3 regions of the Shigella sp. SIG6 genome follow, and region 2 is predicted to be linked to each of the others. Evidence: predicted binding sites of a transcription regulator. Region 2 holds the regulator's gene; each other region holds the start of a gene.

Region 1 (13,337 bases), on a different contig from region 2:
AGGGAGAGGGCCGGGGTGAGGGTGACAGCCCGCATGGACATTCGACCCGTAGGCCGGATAAGGCGCTCGTGCCGCATCCGGCAGTGTTTACCCACGCTGGCTCAAAATCGCTTTCTCATAAGCCCGCACGCTCTCCAGCCATTCGCTACCTGCTGGCGTATCGTGACGTTGGCAATACATTTCCCAGACCGCCTGCCACGGCAACGATTTCTGCTCTTCCAGCAGTGCCAGACGCGCAGTGTAATCGCCCGCCGCTTCCAGCTTGCACAGCTCAGCGGTAGGTTCCAGCAACGCACGCAGCAGGGCTTTTTTCATATTGCGTGTACCAATGACCCACGCGGCAATGCGGTTGATAGAGGCATCGAAGAAGTCAAGGCCGATATGCACCCGGTCAAACAGATCGTGACGCACAATCTCACTGGCAATTGCCTGGGTTTCATCATCCAGCAGCACTACGTGATCGCTGTCCCAGCGAACCGGACGGCTGACGTGCAGCAGCAACTGCGGCACATACAGCATGGCGGCGGAAATCTTGTCGGAAATCACTTCAGTCGGGTGGAAGTGCCCGGCGTCCAGGCACAGCGCAGTCTGGCGGCTGGTGGCATACCCCATGTAAAACTCATTGGAGCCAACCGTGTAGCTCTCTGCGCCAATGCCAAACAATTTGCTCTCAACGGCGTCGATATGGTGCGCAGGGTTTAGCTTCTCGCTGATCACCTCATCCAGTGCTGCCAGCAGACGCTGACGCGGGGCGAGACGGTCAACGGTGATATCTTTCATACCATCCGGGATCCAGATGTTCATCACCGATGGTGTGCCGAGTTGCTCGCCAAAATAGGCCGAAACGCGACGGCTGGCTTTGCAGTGATCAATCCAGAACTGGCGAATGCTGTCGTCGGGATGCGAGAGCGTAAAGCCATCGGCGCTTAGCGGATGCGAAAAGCAGGAGGGGTTAAAATCCAGACCGAGCTGATTGGCTTTCGCCCATTCAACCCAGTTTTTGAAGTGCTCTGGTTTGATCTGGTCGCGCGAGACTGGCGTATCTGATTCCAGATAGATGGCATGTAAATTAAGCCGTTTCGGCCCCGGAATCAGCCGCATAGCCTGTTCCAGATCGGCACGTAGCTCACTGGCATTACGCGCTTTGCCCGGATAATTGCCTGTGGCCTGAATCCCCCCGGTCAGCGAACCTTCCGGGTTTTCAAAACCGGAAACATCATCGCCCTGCCAGCAGTGCATTGAAACGGGTAAACGATCAAGTTGGCGCAGCGCCTCCTCGACATCAATCCCCACCGCCGCGAAACGCTGTTTCGCCAGCTCCCAGGCCTGTTCCAGTTGAGTGGTCATGCGCAAAGCTCCTTTGTCTGTCGTGTAGAGTGAATCTGCGCCACATAGTGGGCAATTTCACTGTCAGGATTAGGGGTAAAGGTGGTCAGATTCGCGGTGGTGCTGACGACCTGACGGAAATCATCCACATTGTTGAGTTCATCCAGCGTCATTAACTCGATGCCGATATTGCCGAGCGTTGAGGCTTCAACAGGCCCGGCGATCACCCGAATACCGCAGGCATCGGCGCATAGCTGGTTGAGCAGCGTGTTCTGGCAGCCGCCGCCGACAATATGCAGTTGCGAGAAATCTTCACCGCGCAGCTGCGCCAGCTCATGCAACACATCGGCATACAGCAGCGCCAGACTGTCGAAAATACAGCGCGCCAGTTCAGCATCACTTCCCGGGATCGGTTGCGCCGTTTCCCGACACGCAGCCTGAATTTCGCTGCACATCTCGTCAGGATTAATAAAGCGATCGTCATTGGGATTGATGATGAAGCGGCAGGCCGGAAGTGCCTGTGTCGCGGCGATAAGCGCCGGGAGATCGTTGATTTGCCGTTCCTGAAGCACTCGCTGAGCCATAAGCCCATAATATTTTTCAGCACCCGATAGCGACCTTCCGCCCCGCCTTCATTGGTGATGTTGGCTGCCAGCGCCGTGTCATTGGTAAATGGCGTCTGGCTTTCGAAGCCCATCAATGACCAGGTGCCAGAAGAGAGATAAGCGGCGCGTGAACCGTTTAACGGCGAGGCGATAACCGCGCTGGCGGTATCATGGCTGGCAACGGCGACCACCGGAATCTCATTACCCTGCGGGCAAATCCAGTGCCCAATGACATTACCCGGATGCGTCGGGCGACCAAACCAGGCTTTGTTGGCCCCGCTCCACGCCAGTAGCGACTCGTCCCAGTCGTCGCTATTGATATTGACCAGTTGTGTGGTGGTGGCATTGGTATATTCCCAGTTCATCTTGCCGGTCAGGCGATAACTGAAGTAATCCGGCATCAGCAGAGCGTGAGCAATGTGTGGAATAAGTTCAGGTTGTTGCTCCGTCAGCGCACGCAACTGATAAAGCGTATTGAAGGGTAGAAACTGGATGCCGCTACGCTGATAAATATCGCGTTTGCCGAGTTGCTGTTGTGCCTGCGGCATCAGGCCATTGGTGCGGCTATTGCGATAAGCAACGGGCAGGCCCACACGCTGACCCTGTTGGTCGAGCAGCACAAAGTCCACGCCCCAGGTATCAATCCCAATGCTATCGATACGAATCCCTTCCTCGCACACCTTGTTTAATCCAAGGCGAATGGCACTTTCCAGGCTATCCACATCCCAGGTGACATAACCGTTTTGGCTATGCAGCCCATTGTTAAAACGATGGATTTCGCGCAGCGTCAGGCTGCGGCATTCACGCTCGTAACGCGCCAGCATCACGCGCCCACTGGATGCGCCGAGATCGACGGCGACACAATTGCGAAAGGTCATAATGTGATCCTGCTGAATTTCATTACGACCAGTCTAAAAAGCGCCTGAATTCGCGACCTTCTCGTTACTGACAGGAAAATGGGCCATTGGCAACCAGGGAAAGATGAACGTGATGATGTTCACAATTTGCTGAATTGTGGTGATGTGATGCTCACCGCATTTCCTGAAAATTCACGCTGTATCTTGAAAAATCGACGTTTTTTACGTGGTTTTCCGTCGAAAATTTAAGGTAAGAACCTGACCTCGTGATTACTATTTCGCCGTGTTGACGACATCAGGAGGCCAGTATGACCGTATTACATAGTGTGGATTTTTTTCCGTCTTGTAACGCGTCCGTGGCGATAGAACCCCGGCTCCCGCAGGCGGATTTTCCTGAACATCATCATGATTTTCATGAAATTGTGATTGTCGAACATGGCACGGGTATTCATGTGTTTAATGGGCAGCCCTATACCATCACCGGTGGCACGGTCTGTTTCGTACGCGATCATGATCGGCATCTGTATGAACATACCGATAATCTGTGTCTGACCAATGTGCTGTATCGCTCGCCGGATCGATTTCAGTTTCTCGCCGGGCTGAATCAGTTGCTGCCACAAGAGCTGGATGGGCAGTATCCGTCTCACTGGCGCGTTAACCACAGCGTATTGCAGCAGGTGCGACAGCTGGTTGCACAGATGGAACAGCAGGAAGGGGAAAATGATTTACCCTCGACCGCCAGTCGTGAGATCTTGTTTATGCAATTACTGCTCTTGCTGCGTAAAAGCAGTTTGCAGGAGAACCTGGAAAACAGCGCATCACGTCTCAACTTGCTTCTGGCCTGGCTGGAGGACCATTTTGCCGATGAGGTGAATTGGGATGCCGTGGCGGATCAATTTTCTCTTTCACTGCGTACGCTACATCGGCAGCTTAAGCAGCAAACGGGACTGACGCCTCAGCGATACCTGAACCGCCTGCGACTGATGAAAGCCCGACATCTGCTACGCCACAGCGAGGCCAGCGTCACTGACATCGCCTATCGCTGTGGATTCAGCGACAGTAACCACTTTTCGACGCTTTTTCGCCGAGAGTTTAACTGGTCACCGCGTGATATTCGCCAGGGACGGGATGGCTTTCTGCAATAACGCGAATCTTCTCAACGTATTTGTACGCCATATTGCGAATAATCAACTTCGTTCTCTGGCCGAGGTAGCCACGGTGGCGCATCAGTTAAAACTTCTCAAAGATGATTTTTTTGCCAGCGACCAGCAGGCAGTCGCTGTGGCTGACCGTTATCCGCAAGATGTCTTTGCCGAACATACACATGATTTTTGTGAGCTGGTGATTGTCTGGCGCGGTAATGGTCTGCATGTACTCAACGATCGTCCTTATCGCATTACCCGTGGCGATCTCTTTTATATTCATGCTGACGATAAACACTCCTACGCTTCCGTTAACGATCTGGTTTTGCAGAATATTATTTATTGCCCGGAGCGGCTGAAGCTGAATCTTGATTGGCAGGGAGCGATTCCGGGATTTAGCGCCAGCGCAGGGCAACCACACTGGCGCTTAGGTAGCGTGGGGATGGCGCAGGCGCGGCAGGTTATCGGTCAGCTTGAGCATGAAAGTAGTCAGCATGTGCCGTTTGCTAACGAAATGGCTGAGTTGCTGTTCGGGCAGTTGGTGATGTTGCTGAATCGCCATCGTTACACCAGTGATTCGTTGCCGCCAACATCCAGCGAAACGTTGCTGGATAAGCTGATTACCCGGCTGGCGGCTAGCCTGAAAAGTCCCTTTGCGCTGGATAAATTTTGTGATGAGGCATCGTGCAGTGAGCGCGTTTTGCGTCAGCAATTTCGCCAGCAGACTGGAATGACCATCAATCAATATCTGCGGCAGGTCAGAGTGTGTCATGCGCAATATCTTCTCCAGCATAGCCGCCTGTTAATCAGTGATATTTCGACCGAATGTGGCTTTGAAGATAGTAACTATTTTTCGGTGGTGTTTACCCGGGAAACCGGGATGACGCCCAGCCAGTGGCGTCATCTCAATTCGCAGAAAGATTAATTCGCCATGCCGATGCCGACGATGTTAGCGGCGACAATAATCACCACACAACCGAGGCTCAACACCGTTACCGGACGGCGTCCTGTATTGTTCCACTCTTTCAGCACCAGCCCGACGATACCGCCGCACAATACATAGAAACTCATATGCAGCATCCAACTGATGTAGTCATACTGCGCCGGAATGCGGGCGTGGCCCTAGGCATAGAAAAAGAATTGCAGATACCACATCAACCCGCCCAGTGCCGAGAGTAACACATTGTGAATGATCAGCGGTTTTGCCAGCGAGAAGTCGGCTTTTAGCGACAAATCCTTCACTTTTGCCAGACGAATAAAACAGAAACCGAGGTTAATGATCGCGCCGCCGCCCATGATGACAACATAGCTTGGCAGAGCGACATACAGTGGATCGACGCCAAGTGCGGCAGCGGCTTCATGCATCGGTTTTGCGGCGTTCATCGCAAAGGACATCCCGGCAGAGAAAATGCCGCACATCACCGCCAGCACCAGCCCTTTTTTCAGATTGAACTCTTCGGCTTTAATGCCCATCTTGCGCTCTTTCAACTGCCCGGCTCGAGTTACAATCCCTACGCCAATCAGCGCCACCAGAACGCCGAGTAACGTCATGCGTCCGCCTTCGGTGTTAATCAGCACATCGAAATTGCCGTTGATAATTGGCGTCATCAGCGTACCGACAATCAACGTAATGCCAATGGCGATGCCAATTCCCATCGACATGCCGAGATAACGCATGGTCAGGCCATAGTTGATATTACCGATCCCCCACATAGCGCCGAACAGAAAAACAGGCAGCAGCGTAGAGAGACTAAACGAGCTGTAATACGCCCAGAAATCCGGTAGTAACAGGGCGCTGATGGCCCACGGCAGAATAATCCACGAAACAATCCCACCGACTGACCACATGGTTTCCCATGACCATTTTTTTACTTTTTTGAACGGAGCGTAAAAACAGGCTGCACTGGCCGCGCCGATCAAATGCCAAAATATCCCCATCGTAATCGCGTTACTCATCTTCTTATCCTCATCATTTTTCGTCGCTTCACATCTCCGACGAGATGAGTGTAAAAATCGTGCTGTCGATTAACCTTTCGCCTGTTGCCGCCGTTGTCGATTTACTGGCAATCACGGCATTAAGTGGGTGATTTGCTTCACATCTCGGGCATTTTCCTGCAAAACCATACCCTTACGAAAAGTACGGCATTGATAATCATTTTCAATATCATTTAATTAACTATAATGAACCAACTGCTTACGCGGCATTAACAATCGGCCGCCCGACAATACTGGAGATGAATATGAGCTATACCCTGCCATCCCTGCCGTATGCTTACGATGCCCTGGAACCGCACTTCGATAAGCAGACCATGGAAATCCACCACACCAAACACCATCAGACCTACGTAAACAACGCCAACGCGGCGCTGGAAAGCCTGCCAGAATTTGCCAACCTGCCGGTTGAAGAGCTGATCACCAAACTGGACCAGCTGCCAGCAGACAAGAAAACCGTACTGCGCAACAACGCTGGCGGTCACGCTAACCACAGCCTGTTCTGGAAAGGTCTGAAAAAAGGCACCACCCTGCAGGGTGACCTGAAAGCGGCTATCGAACGTGACTTCGGCTCCGTTGATAACTTCAAAGCAGAATTTGAAAAAGCGGCAGCTTCCCGCTTTGGTTCCGGCTGGGCATGGCTGGTGCTGAAAGGCGATAAACTGGCGGTGGTTTCTACTGCTAACCAGGATTCTCCGCTGATGGGTGAAGCTATTTCTGGCGCTTCCGGCTTCCCGATTCTGGGCCTGGATGTGTGGGAACATGCTTACTACCTGAAATTCCAGAACCGCCGTCCGGACTACATCAAAGAGTTCTGGAACGTGGTGAACTGGGACGAAGCAGCGGCACGTTTTGCGGCGAAAAAATAATCATTTGCCGCCTGCTGCAATGAGGCGTATAGGCCGCATATCAGCTTAAAAAATGAACCATCGCCAACGGCGGTGGTTTTTTTGTGATCAATTCCAAAATAAAAACAATAATCCTATAAAAATAAAACAGCATTTCAATTGATGTGGTTTTGATCACTTTTATTGATTAAATGAATGTCTATCTTCGTTTCCATCAACACTGATGCTCCATTGAGGAATTACGCATCAGCCCTTAAAAATATGCCGACAGGTGATGGAAATGCAGATAAAACGCTCGATTGAGAAAATCCCGGGGGGGATGATGCTCGTCCCGCTATTCCTTGGCGCACTGTGCCACACCTTCTCGCCGGGGGCGGGGAAATATTTTGGATCATTCACCAACGGGATGATTACCGGTACGGTGCCCATTCTGGCGGTGTGGTTTTTTTGCATGGGGGCGTCAATAAAATTAAGCGCGACGGGAACGGTACTGCGTAAATCCGGTACGCTGGTGGTAACTAAAATTGCCGTCGCGTGGGTGGTTGCGGCAATTGCCTCGCGCATTATTCCGGAACATGGTGTTGAAGTTGGATTCTTTGCCGGACTTTCAACGCTGGCGCTGGTGGCGGCGATGGATATGACCAACGGCGGACTTTACGCTTCCATCATGCAGCAGTACGGTACGAAAGAAGAAGCTGGGGCATTTGTGTTGATGTCGTTGGAGTCCGGGCCGCTCATGACGATGATTATTCTGGGCACTGCCGGGATTGCCTCGTTTGAACCGCATGTTTTCGTCGGCGCAGTATTACCGTTCCTGGTGGGCTTTGCCCTGGGGAATCTTGACCCTGAATTACGAGAATTTTTCAGCAAAGCGGTGCAAACGCTGATTCCATTCTTTGCCTTCGCGCTGGGCAATACCATTGATTTGACTGTGATTGCCCAGACTGGTTTGCTGGGGATCCTGTTGGGTGTGGCAGTAATTATCGTGACCGGTATTCCGTTGATTATCGCCGATAAATTGATTGGCGGTGGCGATGGCACTGCCGGAATTGCCGCTTCCAGTTCCGCAGGGGCCGCGGTAGCGACACCTGTGCTGATTGCAGAAATGGTGCCTGCGTTTAAACCGATGGCTCCGGCAGCAACTTCGCTGGTAGCGACGGCGGTCATTGTGACTTCGATTCTGGTGCCAATTCTTACCTCTATCTGGTCACGTAAAGTCAAAGCCAGAGCAGCGAAAATCGAAATTTTAGGTACGGTGAAATAAACCTGCTTCCTTAATCCCCACAGCCGGATGAACTAACGTTCGTCCGGTTTGCTATTGAGTTCCTGCCTGGATACTTACCGCGAAAACAGCACGGCTGACATAAAATAAATATGGTCTAATGGGGAAATTTCTCGTGGAGAGGGAACAGATGCGATATCCGGTTGATGTATACACAGGCAAGATTCAGGCTTATCCCGAAGGCAAACCCAGCGCAATTGCCAAAATCCAGGTTGATGGTGAGTTGATGCTGACGGAGCTGGGGCTGGAAGGTGACGAGCAGGCGGAGAAAAAGGTTCACGGCGGGCCAGACAGAGCGCTGTGTCATTATCCTCGTGAGCACTATCTCTACTGGGTGCGGGAATTTCCGGAACAGGCGGAGTTGTTTGTTGCGCCTGCGTTTGGCGAAAATCTCTCAACCGACGGTCTCACGGAAAGTAATGTTCATATGGGCGATATTTTCCGCTGGGGAGAGGCATTAATTCAGGTCAGCCAGCCGCGCTCGCCTTGCTATAAACTCAATTACCATTTTGATATCAGCGATATAGCGCAGTTGATGCAAAACACAGGTAAGGTGGGGTGGTTGTATAGCGTGATAGCGCCAGGGAAAGTGTCTGCGGACGCGCCGCTGGAGTTGGTTTCCCGTGTCAGCGATGTGACCGTGCAGGAGGCTGCCGCCATCGCATGGCATATGCCGTTTGATGACGATCAGTATCACCGTTTACTCTCCGCCGCCGGGTTATCGAAAAGCTGGACGTGGACGATGCAAAAGCGCCGACTGAGCGGCAAGATCGAAGATTTTTCCCGCCGGTTGTGGGGAAAATAACCCCCGGAGTGTAGGCCTGATAAGACGCTATCAGCGTCGCATCAGGCATCCTGCTCAAATGCCGGATGCGGCGTAAACGCCTTATCCTGCCTACAAATGCGGAGTTTAACTCCGCTTATACAGCGGCAACCAAATCACCAGCCGTAAACCGCCCAGCGGGCTGTCTTCTGCCTTCACCCAGCCACGATGCTGCTGAATGGCGGTTTCAACAATCGCCAGCCCCAATCCTGTACCGCCAGATTCACGATCGCGTGCTTCATCGGTCCGATAGAACGGACGGAAAATCTGTTCGCGATCTTCCGGGCTAACGCCAGGACCATCGTCGTCCACCGTAATGGTGATACCGTCTTTATCTACCGCAAAGCCCACTTCAATCTTCGTATGGGAATAACGCAGAGCATTACGAACAATGTTTTCCAGCGCACTTTCCAGGGCGTTCGGATTGCCGTACAGCGGCCACGGCCCAGGCGGGAAGTTAACTGTCAACGACTTGCCCATTTGCTCGGCTTCGAACGCCGCGTTATCCAGCACTTCACTCCACAACTGGTTGGCTTTGATGGTTTCGCTAACCAGCGCGTTTTTTTGCTGATTACGTGACATCACCAACAGATCGTTGATCATGCTGTCCAGACGTTGCGCTTCGGTTTCAATACGCTCGAGTTCCTTGCTTTCACCGCTACGACGGCGCAGTAACGCCGTACCCAGTTGCAGACGCGTCAGCGGGGTGCGCAGCTCGTGAGAGATATCAGAAAGCAGACGCTGCTGAGAGGTCATCATGCGCTCCAGCGCGGTGACCATCTGGTTAAAACTGGCACCTGCGGCAAGGAATTCCTGTGGCCCCGCTTCCAGTTCCGGGTGCTGGCGTAAGTTTCCCTGGGCAACTTCATCGGCAGCGTTTTTCAGCTTACGCGCCGGTTTTGCCAGACTCCAGGCCAACCACAACAGCAGCGGCGTACTGACCAACATGGTGACAATCAGCAGTAATAGCGGGCGGTCAAACAGTAAGTTAATGAAATCGGATTGAGAACTGCTGGCCGGACGAATCAGATAAAGTTGGTAATTATCTTCGCCATCACGCACGGAGAACGGACCGACCAGTTCCACGCGGCCATACTTTTTCTTCTGCGGATGATCGGCGTTATCGGCCTGACCAATAAAGTTACGAATGATCTGCATTTCGCTGCGTTCAGCGCCGATCACGCGGCCTTCGGTGGTCACCAATAACAAACGCTGTCCTGGCGGTGCCCACTTATCAATCGCCCGGAACAGACGCCGCCACCACATTAAATCGTTGGGCGGATCGTTCGCCAGCTCCGCTTCGACATGCTGCTCAATCATCAGCCCCTGACGCTGTTCGCTATCCAGAAGCTCGGTCATCTGGCGTGAATCGAGCTTGGGTAACATCAAAACCAACATCAACACCAGCGCCAGCGTCAGCCAGAAGATGGCGAAGATGCGCGCGGTTAAGCTGCCTATCATGAAGCAGAAACCATCAGATAGCCGCGACCACGCAAGGTTTTAAACCACGGGTGACCATCTTTACGATCCGGCAGTTTACGACGCAGGTTGGAAATGTGCATATCAATAGCGCGGTCGAAAGGCGTCAGGCGTTTGCCCAACACTTCCTGGCTTAAATGTTCACGGGAAACCACCTGACCCAGATGCTGTGCCAGCAAATAGAGCAGGGTAAACTCAGTACCGGTTAACTCCAGCGTTTGCCCGTCGAAGCTGGCTTCCTGACGGCCTGGATTCAGCACTAAGGCATCAACTTCCAGTGTCGGTGAACCGTTGTCGTTGTTTTGCTGTTGCTCGCTCCAGTGCGAACGGCGCAGGATCGCGCGAATACGTGCCACCAGCTCACGATCATTAAACGGTTTCGGGAGATAGTCATCTGCGCCCAGCTCAAGGCCGAGAACGCGATCAAGTTCACTGCCGCGCGCCGTCAACATAATGACAGGCGTCTGGTGTGTCTGGCGAAGTGCTTTTAATGTGTCGATACCATTTTTCTTCGGCATCATTACGTCAAGCAAAAGTAAATCAATGCTGTCGTCCAGAAGATCAAGCGCCTGTTCCCCATCGTGGGCAACAATCACGTTGAAGCCTTCCATCTCGAGCAGCTCCTTTAATAGGGAAGTCAGCTCTCGGTCATCATCAACTAACAGGATTTTATTCATTGTTTAAATACCTCCGAGGCAGAAATTACGTCATCAGACGTCGCTAATCCATGACTTTACGTTGTTTTACACCCCCTGACGCATGTTTGCAGCCTGAATCGTAAACTCTCTATCGTTGAATCGCGACAGAAAGATTTTGGGAGCAAATGATGCGCATAGTTACCGCTGCCGTCATGGCCTCAACGCTGGCAGTCAGTTCATTAAGCCACGCTGCTGAAGTCGGTTCTGGCGATAACTGGCATCCGGGTGAAGAACTTACGCAGCGCAGTACGCAGAGCCATATGTTCGACGGCATAAGTTTAACCGAACATCAGCGTCAGCAGATGCGAGATCTTATGCAACAGGCCCGGCACGAACAGCCTCCTGTTAATGTTAGCGAACTGGAGACAATGCATCGCCTTGTCACCGCAGAAAATTTTGATGAAAACGCTGTGCGCGCACAGGCAGAAAAAATGGCGAATGAGCAAATTGCTCGTCAGGTTGAGATGGCAAAAGTCCGCAACCAAATGTATCGCCTGTTAACGCCGGAGCAGCAAGCGGTTTTAAACGAGAAACATCAACAACGAATGGAGCAGTTGCGTGACGTGACGCAATGGCAAAAAAGTTCATCGTTGAAGCTATTGAGTAGTAGCAACTCACGTTCCCAGTAGTAAACCCTGTTTTCCTTGCCATAGACACCATCCCTGTCTTCCCCCACATGATGTGGGGTTTTTTTTATCCTCAATTTGCCTGCTGCTTAATGCATTGCAGATGATTTGCTTCCGTTATACTAGCGTCAGTTGATAGCGGGAGTATTTATGAATCAATCTTATGGACGGCTGGTCAGTCGGGCGGCGATTGCTGCGACGGCGATGGCTTCGTTGCTATTGCTGATTAAAATTTTTGCATGGTGGTATACCGGGTCGGTGAGTATTCTCGCCGCGCTGGTGGATTCGCTGGTGGATATCGGCGCGTCGTTGACGAATTTACTGGTGGTGCGATATTCCCTGCAACCTGCCGACGATAATCACTCGTTTGGTCACGGTAAAGCTGAGTCCCTCGCGGCGCTGGCGCAAAGTATGTTTATCTCCGGTTCGGCACTATTCCTGTTTTTGACGGGTATTCAACATCTGGTATCTCCAACACCGATGACAGATCCAGGCGTCGGGGTTATCGTGACAATTGTGGCGCTAATTTGTACGATTATCCTTGTCTCGTTTCAGCGGTGGGTGGTGCGCCGGACGCAAAGCCAGGCGGTGCGGGCTGATATGCTACATTACCAGTCTGATGTTATGATGAACGGCGCAATTCTGCTGGCGCTGGGGGTGTCTTGGTACGGCTGGCATCGCGCCGATGCTCTGTTTGCATTGGGAATCGGCATCTATATTTTATATAGCGCGTTACGCATGGGATATGAGGCGGTACAGTCATTACTGGATCGCGCATTGCCTGATGAAGAACGGCAAGAAATTATTGATATCGTGACTTCCTGGCCGGGTGTTAGCGGCGCTCACGATCTTCGCACGCGGCAGTCAGGGCCGACCCGCTTTATTCAGATTCATTTGGAAATGGAAGACTCTCTGCCTTTGGTTCAGGCACATATGGTGGCGGATCAGGTAGAGCAGGCTATTTTACGGCGTTTTCCGGGCTCGGATGTGATTATCCATCAGGACCCCTGTTCCGTCGTACCCAGGGAGGGTAAACGGTCTATGCTTTCATAATCAGTATAAAAGAGAGCCAGACCCGCATTTTGTGTATAAAATACCGCCATTTGGCCTGACCTGAATCAATTCAGCAGGAAGTGATTGTTATACTATTTGCACATTCGTTGGATCACTTCGATGTGCAAGAAGACTTCCGGCAACAGATTTCATTTTGCATTCCAAAGTTCAGAGGTAGTCATGATTAAGAAAATAGGTGTGTTGACAAGCGGCGGTGATGCGCCAGGCATGAACGCCGCAATTCGCGGGGTTGTTCGTTCTGCGCTGACAGAAGGTCTGGAAGTAATGGGTATTTATGACGGCTATCTGGGTCTGTATGAAGATCGTATGGTACAGCTAGACCGTTACAGCGTGTCTGACATGATCAACCGTGGCGGTACGTTCCTCGGTTCTGCGCGTTTCCCGGAATTCCGCGACGAGAACATCCGCGCCGTGGCTATCGAAAACCTGAAAAAACGTGGTATCGACGCGCTGGTGGTTATCGGCGGTGACGGTTCCTACATGGGTGCAATGCGTCTGACCGAAATGGGCTTCCCGTGCATCGGTCTGCCGGGCACTATCGACAACGACATCAAAGGCACTGACTACACTATCGGTTTCTTCACT
Region 2 (13,337 bases):
GAAAGAAAGCGGTTCACCACGGGTGTAAGAGTTGTCGAACTCTTTACCGTCGATCAGCGTACCTTTGTAGTTCACTACAACAGTATCGCTGTCTTTCGGTGCTTCGCCTTTACCGGCTTCTACTACCTGATAAACCAGACCAGTTGAAGAGGTTTTCACACCTTTCTCTTTGGCAAATTTCTCGCGGTACTCTTTACCTTTTGCTTCGTTATCAGCCGCGTCTTTTTCCATCTTCGCCTGAGCAGAAGACTTCACGCGAGCTTCGAATGCTTGCAGAGTCTGTTCGATCTCTTGGTCGGAGAGTTTGCTCTTATCAGCAAATGCATCCTGAACACCAGCGATCAGCTGATCTTTATCCAGTTTGATGCCCAGTTTTTCTTGTTCTTTAAGAGAGTTTTCCATGTAACGACCCAGCGAAGCACCCAGTGCATAAGCTGATTTCTGATCGTCATTTTTGAACGCTGCTTTGCTGTCAGCAGTTGTAGCAGGTTTTGCAGCTTCAGCAGCAAAAGTGGTTGGTGCATGCAGGGCAACGGCCATTGTGGTCGCCAGTAGCGTTACTTTAAACAGTGATTTCATCCATATCTCCAGGATCGGGGCATCTCACCCCAGGGTTAACTATTATCAGAAGGGTACTATAAAGCGTTGTCGAACAAATCTACATACAGACACGCCCTATTATCATCTATTTTCAGACTCTTTTTGTTTAAATTAGTTTCGATGACCGCGAAATGAGTGCTGTCTCGGGCAGCAAAGTTAAGTAGAATCCGCGCCGACCATTCGACAAAAGAGGTGAATCATGCAGGATTTATCATTGGAAGCACGCCTGGCAGAGCTGGAGAGCCGACTGGCTTTTCAGGAAATCACCATTGAAGAACTGAACGTCACGGTGACCGCTCATGAAATGGAGATGGCGAAACTGCGCGATCATCTGCGTCTGCTGACCGAGAAGTTAAAAGCCAGCCAGCCGTCGAACATCGCGTCGCAGGCTGAAGAAACGCCACCGCCACATTATTGAGGCGTAAAAAAAGCGGGGATTCCCCGCTTTTTTGTCACCTTTTCGGTATTAGTGGCAACCACAACCGCCGTTGCCTTTACCGCCACAGCAGCCTTCGCCACCGTGTTCATGACCGTGATCGTGGCCATGACCGCCGCAGCAACCGTCGTGATCGTGATCGTGATCGTGGTGATGATCGTGCGCGCCGTGAACGTGGCCATGAGCCAGTTCTTCTTCGGTCGCTTCGCGAATCGCCACAACTTCAACGTTGAATTTCAGGTTCTGACCGGCCAGCATGTGGTTACCATCAACCACTACGTGATCGTCTTCAACCGCAGTGATTTCAACCGGTACCGGACCCTGGTCAGTTTCAGCCAGGAAACGCATACCTACCTGCAGTTCATCAACGCCCATAAATACGTCTTTAGGAACACGTTGCACTAGGTTTTCGTCGTACTGACCGTAAGCGTCGTTCGCGCCAACAGCGACATCAAATTTGTCGCCAACTTCATGACCTTCCAGCGCCGTTTCCAGGCCAGAGATCAGGGAACCGTGACCATGCAGGTAGTCCAGCGGCGCACTCACCGGAGACTCATCAACCAACACACCGTCTTCTGTACGTACCTGATAGGCCAGGCTGACCACCAGGTCTTTTGCTACTTTCATGATATCTCCTGAGCATGGGAAGAATAGTGGCGCAGATTGTAGCGGAATTCTGCAGCCGTGTACTCACTAGCTTAAAAAAACTCGGCGCATATCGCTAGTCCGGATGAAAAATCCCGATCACTTGCTCATCTTTGCGAACGTGATCGCGGGCTTCTTTGTCTGCTTCTCGCATCTGATGTCCGCACTTAACACATTCAACAATATCAATATTATTTTCGCGCCACATCGCCATTGAATCCTGCGCCTGACAGGCCGGGCATTTTGCGCCCGCTATAAAACGTTTTCGGATTGCCATCCTTACCCTCTACTCAAATTCATCCCAGCCGTCCAGCTGGCGTCGTTCTTGTTGCATTTCACGCTGGAAAATCTCTTCCAGTTCGCGTCGGGCTTCCCTGGCGCGAGAAATTTGTACGGTATCAGCATGCATCGGGATTAACTCCCGCAGCATTCGCATATCCAGGCGGCGAAAATGCAGTTACGCCCGCTGTGCCTGATGCGGATGCATGCCAAGCGTGACCAGCGTCTTGCGCCCCAGCTCTAACGCACTGTAGAATGTTTCACGGGAAAACTGCGTCACCCCTGCCTGTAATAACTCATGCGCTTCCACACGTCCGCGCGCTCGCGCAAGAATATGCAAATGCGGAAAGTGCTGCTGGCATATTTCCACCAGCTTCATGGTGTCTTCCGGCTCGTTACAGGTAATGACGATAGACTCAGCGGCCTCTGCACCCGCAGAACGTAAAAGATCGACCTGCGTGGCGTCGCCGTAATAAACTTTGTAGCCATATTTACGCATCAGGTTAACGGCGCTGATATCCCGCTCCAGCACGGTAATGCGCATTTTATTTGCCATCAGCAAACGACCAATCACCTGACCAAAACGCCCGAAGCCCACGACAATGACCTGGGGTTTATCATCGTTGACCCACGGTTTTTCGTCTTCTTCTTCCGGTCCGTTAAACTGGCGGGATAGCCATTTATCCACCAGCTTCATCAGCAACGGCGTGGTCATCATGGAAAGCGTCACCGTCACCAGCAACAGCGCCATCTGGTCGCCCTGGAATAAACGTTGTGAAGAAGCGGTAGAAAAGAGGACAAAGGCAAACTCACCGCCCTGACTCAACACGCCAGCAAACTGCATCCGCTCTGAGCTACGCACGCCATACAATCGCGCCAGCAGATACAGCACGAGAATTTTCACCGCCACCAGCACAACCACGCTTATCACTACCCACAACAGATGGGTATAAAGCACCCCGAGGTTGAGCGACATGCCGACAGAGATAAAGAACAAACCGAGCAGCAAGCCTTTGAAGGGATCGATAGCCGTTTCCAGTTCATGGCGATATTCACTTTCCGCCAGCAGCACGCCCGCAATAAATGTACCGAGCGCCATCGACAGCCCCAGCGCATCCATAAACAATGCGGAACCCAACACCAGCAGCAGCGTCGCGGCGGTGAACACTTCCCGCACGCCAGAAGCTGCAATAAAGCGGAATACCGGACGCAGTAAATAGCGCCCACCAATCAGCATGCCGACAAACGCCAGCACCTTCATGCCGATCTTCATCCAGTCGAAATGTTCGTCTGCCGACCCCGCCAACAACGGCACTAACGCCAGTGCTGGGATCACTGCCAGATCCTGAAACAGCAGAACCGAAAACCCGAGCTGGCCGGATTCGCTGCGATTCATCCCTTTCTCACGCATCAATTGCAACGCCATTGCAGTTGAAGACATCGCAAGGCCAATGCCACCGACCACCGCCGCCTGCCAGGCGAAATCCGTCAGCATCAATAATCCCGCCAGCAACGCCGCGCTTAACAGCACCTGTGCCGCGCCTACGCCAAAAATCGAACGCCGCAGTTGCCAAAGTTTGGAGGGATTCAACTCAAGGCCGATGATAAACATCAGGAATACCACGCCGAGTTCCGAAAAGTGGAGGATCTCATCGACGTCGCTAATAAACACCAGCCCCCACGGGCCAATTGCAATCCCTGCCAGCAAATATCCCAACACAGCGCCAATCCCCAGCCGCGATGCCAACGGCACCGCAGCCACCGCCGCGAAGAGAAACAGCACTCCTGCGAGTAAAAAATCGGAACCTTCCATCAGCGGCCTCCTGGAGACAGCGGATTTGCCAACCAGTCACCGTAGGCTCTGGCGTGGCTCGCCAGCTCCTTTGCGCTTTGCCGTCTCGCCCAGTAAATAATGATGGGACTTAACCAATGCATCCGGCACATGCCCGCCGCCAGTTCAAAGGGGCGCAGCACATCGCTCATCGGGTAGCGATTCAGCGCGTCATAACGGTAAGCACTTTCCGGCTCGCCGGTGGTAATCACGTTACGCCAGTACTTTCCCTCCAGTTGGTTTCCTCCCGGCCCGCTGGCAAAACCACGACTTAATACCCGGTCCAGCCACTCTTTCAGTAGCGCCGGGCAGCTATAGGTATAAAGAGGATGCTGAAAGACAATCACCTCGTGCTCGCGCAGTAATGCCTGCTCACGGGGGATATCAATAAAAAAATCGGGATAGTGCGCGTAAAGGTCGTGCACGGTAACATTGCTGAGCTGCGTGGCCGGTTTAAGCAGTACCCGGTTTGCCACCGAGTCCTGAGATTCCGGATGGGCATACAGCAGCAAAACTTTCGCTGGCTGAGACATCATCCCCCTCCCGGTATGGTTTTTGTGTATAGTCGCTGTTTTGGGCTACCATTGCGCCCGGTGCGGCAGCTCGCCCATACATTACATTATCATAATGATAAGTTAACATAGTCTGAACATACGGCGCCTTATGATTGTTTTCTCCTCGTTACAAATTCGTCGCGGCGTGCGCGTCCTGCTGGATAATGCCACCGCCACCATCAACCCCGGGCAGAAAGTCGGCCTGGTGGGTAAAAACGGCTGTGGTAAATCTACCCTGCTGGCATTGCTGAAAAATGAAATCAGCGCCGACGGCGGCAGCTACACCTTTCCGGGAAGCTGGCAACTGGCGTGGGTGAATCAGGAAACGCCAGCGTTACCGCAAGCGGCGCTGGAATATGTCATTGACGGCGACCGTGAATATCGTCAACTGGAAGCGCAGCTGCACGACGCCAACGAACGTAACGACGGGCACACCATTGCGACCATTCATAGCAAGCTGGATGCTATTGACGCATGGAGTATTCGCTCCCGTGCCGCCAGCCTGCTGCACGGCCTCGGTTTCAGCAATGAACAACTGGAGCGCCCGGTAAGTGATTTCTCCGGTGGCTGGCGTATGCGTCTTAACCTTGCCCAAGCGCTGATTTGCCGTTCAGACTTGCTGCTGCTCGACGAACCGACTAACCACCTCGATCTCGATGCCGTTATCTGGCTGGAAAAATGGTTGAAGAGCTATCAGGGCACGCTGATCCTGATCTCTCACGACCGCGACTTCCTCGATCCGATCGTTGATAAAATTATTCATATCGAACAACAAAGCATGTTCGAGTACACCGGCAACTACAGTTCGTTTGAAGTACAGCGCGCCACCCGTCTGGCGCAGCAACAAGCGATGTACGAAAGCCAGCAGGAACGCGTGGCACATCTGCAAAGTTATATCGATCGTTTCCGTGCCAAAGCCACCAAAGCGAAGCAGGCCCAGAGCCGCATTAAGATGCTGGAACGTATGGAGCTGATTGCCCCCGCACACGTCGACAACCCGTTCCGCTTTAGCTTCCGCGCGCCGGAAAGCCTGCCAAATCCGTTACTGAAGATGGAAAAGGTCAGCGCAGGCTATGGCGATCGCATTATTCTCGACTCGATTAAATTGAATCTGGTCCCCGGCTCGCGCATTGGTCTGTTAGGCCGCAACGGCGCAGGTAAATCGACATTAATCAAACTGTTAGCCGGTGAACTTGCGCCAGTCAGCGGTGAAATTGGTCTGGCGAAAGGGATCAAGCTCGGCTACTTCGCCCAGCATCAACTTGAATACCTGCGCGCCGACGAATCACCTATTCAACATCTGGCACGTTTAGCGCCGCAGGAGCTGGAACAAAAACTGCGTGACTACCTCGGCGGCTTTGGTTTCCTGGGCGATAAAGTAACCGAAGAAACGCGCCGCTTCTCCGGTGGGGAAAAAGCCCGCCTGGTGCTGGCATTAATTGTCTGGCAGCGTCCGAATCTGCTGCTGCTCGACGAACCGACTAACCACCTTGACCTCGACATGCGTCAGGCACTCACCGAAGCATTAATCGAGTTTGAAGGCGCGCTGGTTGTCGTTTCGCACGACCGTCATTTGCTGCGTTCCACCACTGACGATCTCTACCTGGTTCACGATCGTAAAGTCGAACCGTTCGACGGCGATCTGGAAGATTATCAACAGTGGTTGAGCGACGTACAAAAGCAGGAAAACCAGACCGACGAAGCGCCAAAAGAGAACGCGAACAGCGCCCAGGCACGTAAAGATCAGAAGCGTCGGGAAGCGGAGCTGCGTGCGCAAACCCAGCCGCTGCGTAAAGAGATTGCCCGTCTGGAAAAAGAGATGGAGAAGCTGAACGCGCAACTGGCGCAGGCGGAAGAGAAACTCGGCGACAGCGAACTGTATGACCAGAGCCGTAAAGCGGAGTTGACCGCCTGCCTGCAACAGCAAGCCAGCGCCAAATCCGGCCTGGAAGAGTGCGAAATGGCGTGGCTGGAAGCCCAGGAGCAGCTTGAGCAGATGCTGCTGGAAGGCCAAAGCAACTGATGGCGCAGATAACGACGACCGATGCCAATGAATTTAGCAGCAGTGCTGAATTCACCCCTATGCGCGGCTTTAGCAATTGTCATCTACAAACTATGCTGCCGCGTTTGTTTCGTCGTCAGGTGAAATTCACCCCGTACTGGCAGCGGCTGGAGTTGCCCGACGGCGATTTTGTCGATCTCTCGTGGAGTGAAGACCCCGCACAGGCGAAACATAAACCGCGTTTAGTGGTGTTTCACGGGCTGGAAGGCAGTCTCAATAGCCCTTACGCCCACGGTCTGGTTGAGGCGGCGCAAAAGCGCGGCTGGCTGGGCGTGGTGATGCATTTTCGCGGATGCAGCGGTGAACCAAACCGTATGCACCGCATTTACCATTCGGGCGAAACCGAAGACGCCAGTTGGTTTTTACGCTGGCTGCAACGCGAATTTGGTCATGCGCCAACGGCTGCCGTCGGCTATTCGCTCGGCGGTAATATGCTGGCCTGTTTGCTGGCAAAGGAAGGCAATGATCTCCCGGTTGATGCGGCGGTGATTGTCTCTGCGCCGTTTATGCTGGAAGCCTGTAGCTATCATATGGAAAAGGGCTTTTCCCGCGTTTATCAGCGTTACTTGCTGAACCTGTTAAAAGCCAATGCCGCGCGCAAGCTGGCAGCCTACCCCGGAACGCTGCCGATTAATCTCGCGCAGTTAAAATCGGTACGTCGCATCCGTGAATTTGACGATCTAATCACCGCCAGAATTCACGGCTACGCCGACGCTATCGACTATTATCGTCAGTGTAGCGCCATGCCGATGCTGAACCGGATCGCCAAACCGACGCTGATTATTCACGCCAAAGACGATCCGTTTATGGATCATCAGGTGATCCCAAAACCGGAAAGTCTCCCCTCGCAGGTGGAGTATCAACTGACTGAACATGGCGGTCATGTTGGCTTTATTGGCGGTACATTACTTCATCCGCAAATGTGGCTGGAGTCACGCATTCCTGACTGGTTAACAACGTATCTGGAGGCGAAATCATGTTGATTCCGTGGCAAGACCTCTCCCCCGAAACGCTGGAAAATTTAATTGAAAGCTTTGTGTTACGTGAAGGCACCGATTATGGTGAACATGAGCGTACACTTGAACAGAAAGTCGCCGACGTCAAACGCCAGCTACAGTGCGGAGAAGCGGTGCTGGTATGGTCGGAGCTGCACGAAACGGTCAATATTATGCCGCGCAGTCAGTTTCGCGAATAACCTGCAACCGTCGGCGGACGAGATAATAGTGATAGCTAAGTCATGGAGTTACTATGTCTGCCAAACATCCGGTCATTGCGGTAACAGGATCCAGCGGCGCGGGGACCACCACCACCAGCCTCGCGTTTCGTAAAATATTCGCGCAGTTAAATCTGCATGCAGCTGAGGTGGAAGGCGACAGTTTTCACCGTTACACCCGCCCGGAAATGGACATGGCGATCCGCAAAGCGCGCGACGCCGGGCGGCATATCAGCTACTTCGGCCCCGAAGCGAACGACTTCGGCCTGCTGGAACAAACCTTCATTGAATACGGTCAGAGCGGCAAAGGGAAATCTCGCAAATATCTGCATACCTACGACGAAGCCGTACCCTGGAATCAGGTACCGGGAACATTCACCCCCTGGCAACCTTTACCAGAACCCACTGATGTACTGTTTTATGAAGGTTTACACGGCGGCGTAGTCACGCCACAGCATAACGTTGCGCAGCATGTGGACTTACTGGTCGGCGTAGTGCCTATCGTTAACCTTGAGTGGATTCAAAAACTGATCCGCGACACCAGCGAGCGCGGGCACTCACGAGAAGCAGTAATGGACTCGGTAGTGCGTTCAATGGAAGACTATATCAACTACATCACACCGCAGTTTTCCCGCACCCATCTTAACTTCCAGCGCGTTCCCACCGTCGACACTTCAAACCCGTTCGCGGCAAAAGGTATCCCGTCGCTGGATGAAAGCTTTGTGGTGATCCATTTTCGTAATCTGGAAGGGATCGATTTCCCTTGGCTGCTGGCGATGTTGCAAGGCTCATTCATTTCCCACATCAATACGTTAGTGGTACCTGGCGGCAAAATGGGGCTGGCAATGGAATTAATTATGCTGCCGCTGGTGCAACGATTGATGGAAGGAAAGAAAATCGAGTAACTTTACTATTATGCCGGATAAAATACTATCCGGCTTCACAACGGGATAGTTAAGTCACGCGGCAACCACTTCATACGAGTGAGTAATATTCACCGCTTTTTCCAGCATCAACGCCACTGAACAATATTTCTCGGCAGAGAGATCAACCGCACGCGCAACCGCTGCGTCTTTCAGGTCGCGACCGGTGACGATAAAATGCAGATTAATGTGCGTAAACAGGCGTGGTGCCTCTTCGCGGCGTTCAGAGGTCAATTTTACTTCACAATCGACCACATCCTGACGCCCTTTTTGCAGGATCGAAACCACATCGATGGCACTGCAACCACCCGCCGCCATCAACACCATTTCCATCGGACTTGGTGCTTTATCGCCTGAGTTGCCGTCCATTAAAATCTGGTGACCAGAGGCGGATTCGCCCAGAAAAGTTAACCCTTCGACCCACTTCACTCGCGCTTGCATTTTTGCTACTCCACTGCGTCAATTTTCCTGACAGAGTACGCGTACTAACCAAATCGCGCAACGGAAGGCGACCTGGGTCATGCTGAAGCGAGACACCAGGAGACACAAAGCGAAAGCTATGCTAAAACAGTCAGGATGCTACAGTAATACATTGATGTACTGCATGTATGCAAAGGACGTCACATTACCGTGCAGTACAGTTGATAGCCCCTTCCCAGGTAGCGGGAAGCATATTTCGGCAATCCAGAGACAGCGGCGTTATCTGGCTCTGGAGAAAGCTTATAACAGAGGATAACCGCGCATGGTGCTTGGCAAACCGCAAACAGACCCGACTCTCGAATGGTTCTTGTCTCATTGCCACATTCATAAGTACCCATCCAAGAGCACGCTTATTCACCAGGGTGAAAAAGCGGAAACGCTGTACTACATCGTTAAAGGCTCTGTGGCAGTGCTGATCAAAGACGAAGAGGGTAAAGAAATGATCCTCTCCTATCTGAATCAGGGTGATTTTATTGGCGAACTGGGCCTGTTTGAAGAGGGCCAGGAACGTAGCGCATGGGTACGTGCGAAAACCGCCTGTGAAGTGGCTGAAATTTCGTACAAAAAATTTCGCCAATTGATTCAGGTAAACCCGGACATTCTGATGCGTCTGTCTGCACAGATGGCGCGTCGTCTGCAAGTCACTTCAGAGAAAGTGGGCAACCTGGCGTTCCTCGACGTGACGGGCCGCATTGCACAGACTCTGCTGAACCTGGCAAAACAACCAGATGCTATGACTCACCCGGACGGTATGCAAATCAAAATTACCCGTCAGGAAATCGGTCAGATTGTCGGCTGTTCTCGTGAAACCGTGGGACGCATTCTGAAGATGCTGGAAGATCAGAACCTGATCTCCGCACACGGTAAAACCATCGTCGTTTACGGCACTCGTTAATCCCGTCGGAGTGGCGCGTTACCTGGTAGCGCGCCATTTTGTTTCCCCCGATGTGGCGCAGACTGATTTATCACCCCGATATCAACTATGCACTTCGACAAACGCTGGTGCTATGTTTGCCCGTGGCCGTTGGGTTAATGCTTGGCGAATTACGATTCGGTCTGCTCTTCTCCCTCGTTCCTGCCTGTTGCAATATTGCGGGCCTTGATACGCCTCATAAACGTTTTTTCAAACACTTAATCATTGGTGCGTCGCTGTTTGCCACCTGTAGCTTACTGACACAGCTGCTACTGGTAAAAGATGTTCCCCTGCCCTTTTTGCTGACCGGATTAACGCTGGTACTTGGCGTCACTGCTGAGCTGGGGCCATTGCACGCAAAATTGCTTCCTGCATCGCTGCTCGCCGCCATTTTTACCCTCAGTCTGGCGGGATACATGCCGGTCTGGGAACCATTGCTCATCTATGCGTTGGGCACTCTCTGGTACGGATTGTTTAACTGGTTTTGGTTCTGGATCTGGCGCGAACAACCGCTGCGCGAGTCACTAAGTCTGCTGTACCGTGAACTGGCAGATTATTGTGAAGCCAAATACAGCCTGCTTACCCAGCACACCGATCCTGAAAAAGCGCTGCCACCGCTGCTGGTGCGCCAGCAAAAAGCGGTCGATTTAATTACTCAGTGCTATCAGCAAATGCATATGCTTTCCGCGCAAAACAATACCGATTACAAGCGGATGCTGCGTATTTTCCAGGAGGCGCTGGATTTGCAGGAACATATTTCGGTCAGTTTGCATCAGCCGGAAGAGGTGCAAAAACTGGTCGAGCGTAGCCATGCGGAAGAAGTTATCCGCTGGAATGCGCAAACCGTCGCCGCTCGCCTGCGCGTGCTGGCTGATGACATTCTTTACCATCGCCTGCCAACGCGTTTTACGATGGAAAAGCAAATTGGCGCACTGGAAAAAATCGCCCGCCAGCATCCGGATAATCCGGTTGGGCAATTCTGCTACTGGCATTTCAGCCGCATCGCCCGCGTGCTGCGCACCCAAAAACCGCTCTATGCCCGTGACTTACTGGCCGATAAACAGCGGCGAATGCCGTTACTTCCGGCACTGAAAAGTTATCTGTCACTAAAGTCTCCGGCGCTACGCAATGCCGGACGACTCAGTGTGATGTTAAGCGTTGCCAGCCTGATGGGCACCGTGCTGCATCTGCCGAAGTCGTACTGGATCCTGATGACGGTATTGCTGGTGACACAAAATGGCTATGGCGCAACCCGTCTGAGGATTGTGAATCGCTCCGTGGGAACCGTGGTCGGGTTAATCATTGCGGGCGTAGCGCTGCACTTTAAAATTCCCGAAGGTTACACCCTGACGTTGATGCTGATTACCACCCTCGCCAGCTACCTGATATTGCGCAAAAACTACGGCTGGGCAACGGTCGGTTTTACTATTACCGCAGTGTATACCCTGCAACTGTTGTGGCTGAACGGTGAGCAGTACATCCTTCCACGTCTTATCGATACCATTATTGGTTGTTTGATTGCTTTCGGTGGTACCGTCTGGCTGTGGCCGCAGTGGCAGAGCGGGTTATTGCGTAAAAACGCCCATGATGCTTTAGAAGCCTATCAGGAAGCGATTCGCTTGATTCTGAGCGAGGACCCGCAACCAACGCCACTGGCCTGGCAGAGAATGCGGGTAAATCAGGCGCATAACACTCTGTATAACTCATTGAATCAGGCGATGCAGGAACCGGCATTCAACAGCCATTATCTGGCAGATATGAAACTGTGGGTAACGCACAGCCAGTTTATTGTTGAGCATATTAATGCCATGACCACGCTGGCGCGGGAACACCGGGCATTGCCACCTGAACTGGCACAAGAGTATTTACAGTCTTGTGAAATCGCCATTCAGCGTTGTCAGCAGCGACTGGAGTATGACGAACCGGGTAGTTCTGGCGATGCCAATATCATGGATGCGCCGGAGATGCAGCCGCACGAAGGCGCGGCAGGTACGCTGGAGCAGCATTTACAGCGGGTTATTGGCCATCTGAACACCATGCACACCATTTCGTCGATGGCATGGCGTCAGCGACCGCATCACGGGATTTGGCTGAGTCGCAAGTTGCGGGATTCGAAGGCGTAATACAGGCTAAACCATCGGATAAGGCATTCACGCCGCATCCGACATATTTTGCCTGATGCGTCTTATTTACGCCCCAACCACCTTCGCCACCGCGTGGGCGAAACGTTGCATCCCTTCATCGATATCCGCATCTTCCACCACCAGCGACGGTGCTAAACGCATCACATCCGGTCCGGCATTCAGCACCATTACGCCAACCTCTGCACCCGCATACAGGAAATCACGCGCCCGACCTTTGTAGTGTGGTTTCAGCTCCGCGCCAATTAACAGCCCTATACCGCGAATATCGCTAAACACATCGTACTGCTGATCGATCTTCTGCAAATGGTCAACAAAACGCTGGCGTTTCGCCTGAATGCCTTCCAGCACTTCAGGGGTATTGATGATATCAAACGCCGCGCCCGCTACTGCACAGGCCAGAGGATTACCGCCGTAGGTGGAACCGTGAGAACCAGGATGAAACGCAGAAGCAATTTCCGCCGTGGTCAGCATGGCGCTAATCGGGAAGCCGCCGCCTAACGCTTTCGCAGAAGTCAGAATATCCGGCGTCACACCGTAGTACCTGTAAGCAAACAAATCGCCAGTCCGCCCCATCCCGCACTGCACTTCATCAAACACCAATAATGCCTGATGTTGATCGCACAGCTCGCGCAAGCCCTGCAAAAACTCTGGCGTCGCTGCCGTCACACCGCCCTCGCCCTGGATCGGCTCAACCACCACCGCACAGGTGTGATCATCCATCACCGCTTTCACTGCATGGAGATCGTTAAAGGGAACGTGGATGATGTCTGCCGGTTTCGGCCCAAAGCCGTCGGAATATTTTGGCTGCCCACCCACCGAAACGGTAAACAGCGAGCGACCATGAAAAGCGTTATGGAAGGCAATAATTTTGGTTTTGAACGGGCTATGACGCGCACAGGCGTAATGGCGTGCCAGTTTAAAGGCGGTTTCGTTAGCTTCCGTGCCGGAGTTCATAAACACCACGCGTTCGGCAAACGTCGCCTCAATCAGTTTGCGCCCAAGACGCAGCGCCGGTTCATTGGTGAAAACGTTACTGATATGCCACAGAGTTTCGCCCTGGGTTTTTAACGCGTTCACCAGCGCAGGATGGCAATGGCCCAACGCCGTAACTGCAATGCCTCCCGCGAAATCGACATACTCCTTGCCTTGCTGATCCCAGATTCGGCTGCCCTGACCTTTTACCGGAATAAACTCTGCCGGAGCATAAATCGGCAGGATCACTTCATCGAAAGTCGCGCGTGTAATTGCTGTTTGTTC
Region 3 (5,554 bases), on a different contig from region 2:
GGCCGATGCGTGGACGGCTCGCGTCGTTGGCGTCGTTAAAAAAGCCTTGCACGTACAGATGGATGGCTTAGAAACCGTGTTGGCTGCTATGTGTGAACCGCAAATCGCGATTGTCTCTCTGACAATCACCGAAAAAGGGTATTTCCACTCTCCGGCGACCGGACAGTTAATGCTCGATCACCCGATGGTCGCTGCCGACGTGCAAAATCCCCACCAGCCGAAAACAGCAACAGGGGTGATTGTTGAGGCGCTGGCTCGCCGTAAAGCGGCAGGACTTCCCGCATTTACCGTCATGTCATGTGACAACATGCCAGAAAACGGTCATGTTATGCGTGACGTTGTCACTTCCTACGCGCAAGCCGTTGATGTAAAACTGGCACAATGGATCGAAGATAACGTGACTTTCCCATCAACAATGGTGGACCGTATTGTGCCCGCAGTGACAGAGGATACGCTGGCGAAAATCGAACAACTTACCGGTGTGCGCGATCCTGCTGGCGTTGCCTGTGAACCTTTCCGCCAGTGGGTTATCGAAGATAACTTTGTAGCCGGACGTCCGGAATGGGAAAAAGCGGGAGCCGAACTGGTTAGTGATGTGCTGCCTTATGAAGAGATGAAGTTGCGCATGCTCAACGGCAGTCATTCATTCTTGGCATATCTGGGTTATCTTGCTGGATATCAGCACATTAATGACTGTATGGAAGATGAACATTATCGTCATGCGGCGTATGGCATGATGTTGCAGGAACAAGCGCCGACGCTGAAAGTGCAGGGCGTTGATTTGCAAGATTACGCTAACCGATTAATTGCACGCTATAGCAACCCGGCGTTACGTCATCGAACCTGGCAGATTGCGATGGATGGCAGCCAGAAATTGCCACAGCGGATGTTGGATTCTGTTCGCTGGCATCTGGCGCATGACAGCAAGTTCGATCTGCTGGCGCTGGGCGTCGCGGGTTGGATGCGTTATGTCGGTGGTGTTGATGAACAGGGAAATCCGATAGAAATCAGTGACCCACTGTTACCTGTTATTCAGAAGGCTGTACAAAGTAGTGCCGAAGGGAAAGCGCGCGTCCAGTCATTGCTGGCGATTAAGGCAATCTTTGGTGATGATTTGCCAGACAATAGCTTGTTTACTGCAAAAGTGACGGAAGCGTACTTGTCTTTATTAGCGCATGGCGCGAAAGCGACCGTGGCGAAATATTCCGTGAAGTAAAAAAAGCAATGCCGCCATCGGCGGCATTCACACACTTAGTTCATGCCGAGACGAATCAGGTCCAGAGGTGCCAGTTTCTCTTCACAACCTTCAACAACTACGGTTTTTCCGCGGCGGATTTGCTCAGCGGTCAGACCTTCAGTATCAATCGACAGGATCTTGCCAGTGTGACCGGTGCCGCTAACCATAACACGGCTGCCAGTGGTGATTGCGTTACGGTTACGATCGTAGGTCGTCATAGGTGTTTTCTCCTTTCTGATTTACAGTCGAAGCCCACGTAACGGGCGCAATATAAATACTCCTGTCGAGTGAAATATTTTTTGTTTTTGATCAAGCTCACATCTTTTTTGATGCATGCATGAGCCGTAAGGCGGGGGGAAAAGCCTCTCATCCCGGATGGGATGAGAGTAAATGAATTACTCTTCGCTAAACCAGTCGCTGTTTTCCTGGCGGATCTGGCGCACGGATTCGCTGATTTCCTGCAAATGTTGCGTCATTGCACGTTCTACCGCATCGCCATCACGTTTTTGCAGGGCAGAGAAAATATCAAGATGCTGGCGTAACAGCATTTCTGGTGGAGAAACATGGTCGAAACTCATATAGCGCACGCGATCAACGGTCGCTTTCAGGTTCTCAATGGTATCCCACGCCAGTTGACAGTCGGCAATCTGCGTCAGGAGTTGATGGAAGTTGTCATCAAGTTCAAAAAAATCATCCAGTTGCTTGCGCTCAATGGCAATGCGTTGCTGGTGAAGATTTTGTTCCAGTTGGTAGCACTGGCTTTCGGTAATCATGCTCGCCGCCCGACGCGCCACCGCGCACTCAATGGCCTGACGGATAAAACTGCCGTTGCGCACCTGGGCCATGGAAATTTTGTTGACGTAGCTGCCACGCTGCGGACGAATTTGAATCAGGCCGTTTTCCGCCAGTTTAATAAAGGCTTCACGAACCGGCTGGCGTGACACATTGAAACGAACAGAAACTTCTTTTTCCGACAACGGTGTGCCTGGTGCAATCAGGCAATGGACAATGTCGCGACGAAGAATACGATAAATCTGCTGATTGACAGGCTGTGTGGGATTAAGTTGCGTTTCGACGGTCATTCGTTCTTGCTTGTGAGTGAGTTAACTGCATGAGTCTACCACTTTTTTGTGACAAGCAATAACCCGGCAGTTACGCCGGGTATAAAAATTACTGACGGTGGACATTCAGTCCGGCATAGCTTTGGGTAACCGGCATCATTTCCAGGGTATTGATATTGACGTGAGCAGGCAGCGTTGACACCCACCAGACGGCTTCGCTGACATCTTCTGGCGTCAATGCAACGGTATTTTGATAGGTTTTTTCCGCTTTACCGTCATCGCCTTTAAAGCGGACATTGGAAAACTCGGTGCCACCCACCAGACCCGGTTCGATGTCGGTGACGCGCACCGCCGTACCATGCAGATCCGTACGCAGATTCAGGCTAAACTGACGAACAAACGCTTTCGTCGCACCGTAAACGTTACCACCGGCATACGGCCAGCTGCCTGCCGTTGAGCCAATGTTAATAATATGACCATGATTACGTTCAACCATACCCGGTAAGACGGCGCGCGTCATATATACTAGGCCTTTGTTGTTGGTATCAATCATCGTTTCCCAGTCTTCAACGCTGGCTTTATGCGCAGGCTCCATGCCCAACGCCAGGCCGGCATTATTTACCAGGATATCAATATTGCTCCACTCGGCAGGGAGCGATGCCAGCATCTCTTCAATAGCGGCGCGGTTGCGAACGTCCAGTTGGGCGATATACAGATTATCTCCCAGTTCGTCTTTTAACTCCTGCAACCGCTCCTGGCGACGGCCAGTGGCGATAACTTTATGCCCTTGTTGAATAAAACGACGAGTAATGCATTCACCAAAACCTGCCGTTGCTCCAGTTACTAAAACGATCATCTCACTGTTCCTCAACGCTTTTGTGTGTCAATAACATAGCACGTGATGCTTAAGAGCGGGTAATACTGGTTTGCAAGATTGCACTCCGTTATCAGTAAGCCTACGCTATGGAACACCTCGCGTTCAGGAGAAGAAAATGACAACAATGAATCCTTTCCAAAGCACACTGCCGTATCTGGCTCCTCATTTTGATCAAATTGCCAATCATCACTATCGCCCGGCATTCGATGAGGGAATGCAACAAAAGCGGGCAGAAATTGCTGCCATCGCGCTTAACCCGCAAACGCCTGATTTCAACAATACTATTCTGGCACTGGAACAAAGCGGAGAATTAATTACCCGCGTTACCAGCGTCTTTTTTGCGATGACTGCGGCGCATACCAATGATGAATTACAGCGTCTTGATGAACAGTTTTCCGCTGAACTGGCGGAACTGGCTAATGATATCTATCTGAACGGTGAATTATTCGCGCGGGTAGATGCTGTCTGGCAGCGCCGTGAATCCCTGGGGCTTGATAGTGAATCCATCCGCCTGGTGGAGGTTATTCATCAACGTTTTGTCCTTGCCGGAGCCAAACTTGCACAAGCTGATAAAGCAAAATTAAAAGTACTGAATACAGAAGCTGCGACCCTGACCAGCCAGTTTAACCAGCGGTTACTTGCAGCAAATAAATCCGGCGGTCTGGTTGTGAACGATATCGCGCAGCTGGCAGGAATGAGTGAGCAAGAGATTGCGCTGGCGGCAGAGGCGGCTCGCGAGAAAGGTCTGGATAACAAATGGCTGATTCCGCTGCTGAATACCACCCAACAACCGGCGCTTGCCGAAATGCGCGATCGTGCGACGCGTGAAAAACTGTTTATTGCGGGCTGGACGCGAGCGGAAAAAAATGATGCCAATGATACCCGCGCTATCATTCAACGTCTGGTAGAGATTCGCGCACAGCAGGCGAAACTGCTTGGTTTTCCTCATTATGCCGCATGGAAAATCGCCGATCAGATGGCAAAAACGCCAGAAGCAGCACTCAACTTTATGCGGGAAATTGTTCCAGCGGCGCGTCAACGTGCGAGCGATGAATTAGCCTCCATACAGGCGGTTATCGATAAGCAGCAGGGCGGGTTTAGCGCGCAGCCGTGGGACTGGGCATTTTATGCGGAACAGGTACGGCGGGAGAAATTTGATCTTGATGAGGCGCAGCTCAAGCCATATTTTGAATTAAACACGGTGTTAAATGAAGGTGTATTCTGGACCGCGAATCAGCTCTTCGGTATTAAGTTTGTCGAACGTTTTGATATTCCGGTCTACCATCCTGACGTTCGTGTGTGGGAAATTTTTGATCATAATGGCGTGGGACTGGCGTTATTTTACGGTGATTTCTTCGCCCGTGATTCAAAAAGCGGCGGTGCATGGATGGGCAATTTTGTTGAGCAATCAACGCTTAATGAAACGCATCCGGTAATTTATAACGTCTGCAATTATCAGAAACCCGCTGCCGGTGAGCCTGCGTTGTTACTCTGGGATGATGTAATAACCTTATTCCATGAATTTGGTCATACGCTGCACGGCCTTTTTGCCCGCCAGCGTTATGCCACGCTTTCCGGCACCAACACGCCGCGTGATTTTGTCGAATTTCCGTCGCAAATCAACGAACACTGGGCAACGCATCCGCAGGTATTCGCTCGCTACGCCCGGCATTATCAGAGCGGGGCAGCAATGCCTGACGAACTGCAACAGAAAATGCGTAATGCCAGCCTGTTCAACAAAGGGTATGAGATGAGCGAACTGCTTAGCGCCGCACTTCTCGATATGCGCTGGCATTGCCTAGAAGAAAACGAAGCAATGCAGGATGTCGATGATTTTGAATTGCGGGCGCTGGTGGCGGAAAATATGGATCTTCCTGCTATACCGCCACGCTATCGCAGCAGTTATTTCGCCCATATTTTTGGTGGCGGATATGCTGCAGGTTATTACGCTTATCTGTGGACGCAAATGTTGGCCGATGATGGTTACCAGTGGTTTGTTGAGCAGGGCGGATTAACGCGTGAAAATGGGCAGCGTTTTCGCGAGGCGATCCTTTCCAGAGGTAACAGCGAAGATCTGGAACGCCTGCATCGACAATGGCGCGGTAAGGCTCCTCAGATTATGCCGATGCTGCAACATCGTGGCTTGAACATATAAACACCACCAATGGCTGGCCTGGAGATATCGCCAGGCCAGCCTGGTTATAGCAGTAATTGCAGCAGCTGGGCGAGGGCAAACCTCACCGCTAAAGCTAATACCGTTTCGCAGTCGCCAGCAAAATGCATAACCGCAGTGTAGTTCTGGCCTTTAATATGCCACGCGAACCAGACGGTACCCGCTGGCGTACCATCTTCACCGCCCTCCGGTCCGCCGTAGCCGGT

Evidence for each region. Region 2 encodes CRP, which controls carbon source genes, mostly activating them, when cyclic AMP is high. Its sites were predicted from a motif close to ATGTGANNNNNNTCACAT; they were not measured.
Region 1: a site for CRP is predicted at 2,952-2,969, ahead of rhaS (HTH-type transcriptional activator RhaS). Genes of this name have one in related genera too.
Region 3: a site for CRP is predicted at 1,541-1,558, ahead of ydfZ (putative selenium delivery protein YdfZ). Genes of this name have one in related genera too.

Annotation. Positions count from the first base shown of each region.
Region 1 is NZ_JBQZXC010000005.1:1,512-14,848, forward strand. It holds gene rhaA (L-rhamnose isomerase) at 88-1,347, opposite strand; partial or broken gene rhaB (rhamnulokinase) at 1,344-2,809, opposite strand; gene rhaS (HTH-type transcriptional activator RhaS) at 3,097-3,933, shown strand; gene rhaR (HTH-type transcriptional activator RhaR) at 4,007-4,855, shown strand; partial or broken gene rhaT (L-rhamnose/proton symporter RhaT) at 4,852-5,886, opposite strand; gene sodA (superoxide dismutase [Mn]) at 6,171-6,791, shown strand; gene kdgT (2-keto-3-deoxygluconate transporter) at 7,051-8,034, shown strand; gene yiiM (6-hydroxyaminopurine reductase) at 8,183-8,857, shown strand; gene cpxA (envelope stress sensor histidine kinase CpxA) at 8,963-10,336, opposite strand; gene cpxR (envelope stress response regulator transcription factor CpxR) at 10,333-11,031, opposite strand; gene cpxP (cell-envelope stress modulator CpxP) at 11,181-11,681, shown strand; gene fieF (CDF family cation-efflux transporter FieF) at 11,829-12,731, shown strand; gene pfkA (6-phosphofructokinase) at 12,912-13,337, shown strand, end outside.
Region 2 is NZ_JBQZXC010000043.1:5,722-19,058, forward strand. It holds gene fkpA (FKBP-type peptidyl-prolyl cis-trans isomerase) at 1-579, opposite strand, end outside; gene ACUU1M_RS09600 (protein SlyX) at 800-1,018, shown strand; gene slyD (peptidylprolyl isomerase) at 1,067-1,663, opposite strand; gene ACUU1M_RS09610 (YheV family putative zinc ribbon protein) at 1,758-1,958, opposite strand; partial or broken gene kefB (glutathione-regulated potassium-efflux system protein KefB) at 1,968-3,773, opposite strand; gene kefG (glutathione-regulated potassium-efflux system ancillary protein KefG) at 3,773-4,324, opposite strand; gene ACUU1M_RS09625 (ABC transporter ATP-binding protein) at 4,455-6,368, shown strand; gene ACUU1M_RS09630 (hydrolase) at 6,368-7,390, shown strand; gene ACUU1M_RS09635 (YheU family protein) at 7,384-7,602, shown strand; gene ACUU1M_RS09640 (phosphoribulokinase) at 7,656-8,525, shown strand; gene ACUU1M_RS09645 (OsmC family protein) at 8,580-8,984, opposite strand; gene crp (cAMP-activated global transcriptional regulator CRP) at 9,286-9,918, shown strand; gene ACUU1M_RS09655 (YccS/YhfK family putative transporter) at 9,969-12,059, shown strand; gene argD (bifunctional acetylornithine/succinyldiaminopimelate transaminase) at 12,126-13,337, opposite strand, start outside.
Region 3 is NZ_JBQZXC010000165.1:54-5,607, forward strand. It holds partial or broken gene ACUU1M_RS18040 (mannitol dehydrogenase family protein) at 1-1,216, shown strand, start outside; gene ydfZ (putative selenium delivery protein YdfZ) at 1,252-1,455, opposite strand; gene rspR (DNA-binding transcriptional regulator rspR) at 1,633-2,319, opposite strand; gene ydfG (bifunctional NADP-dependent 3-hydroxy acid dehydrogenase/3-hydroxypropionate dehydrogenase YdfG) at 2,408-3,154, opposite strand; gene dcp (peptidyl-dipeptidase Dcp) at 3,291-5,330, shown strand; gene ACUU1M_RS18065 (2-oxo-tetronate isomerase) at 5,375-5,554, opposite strand, start outside.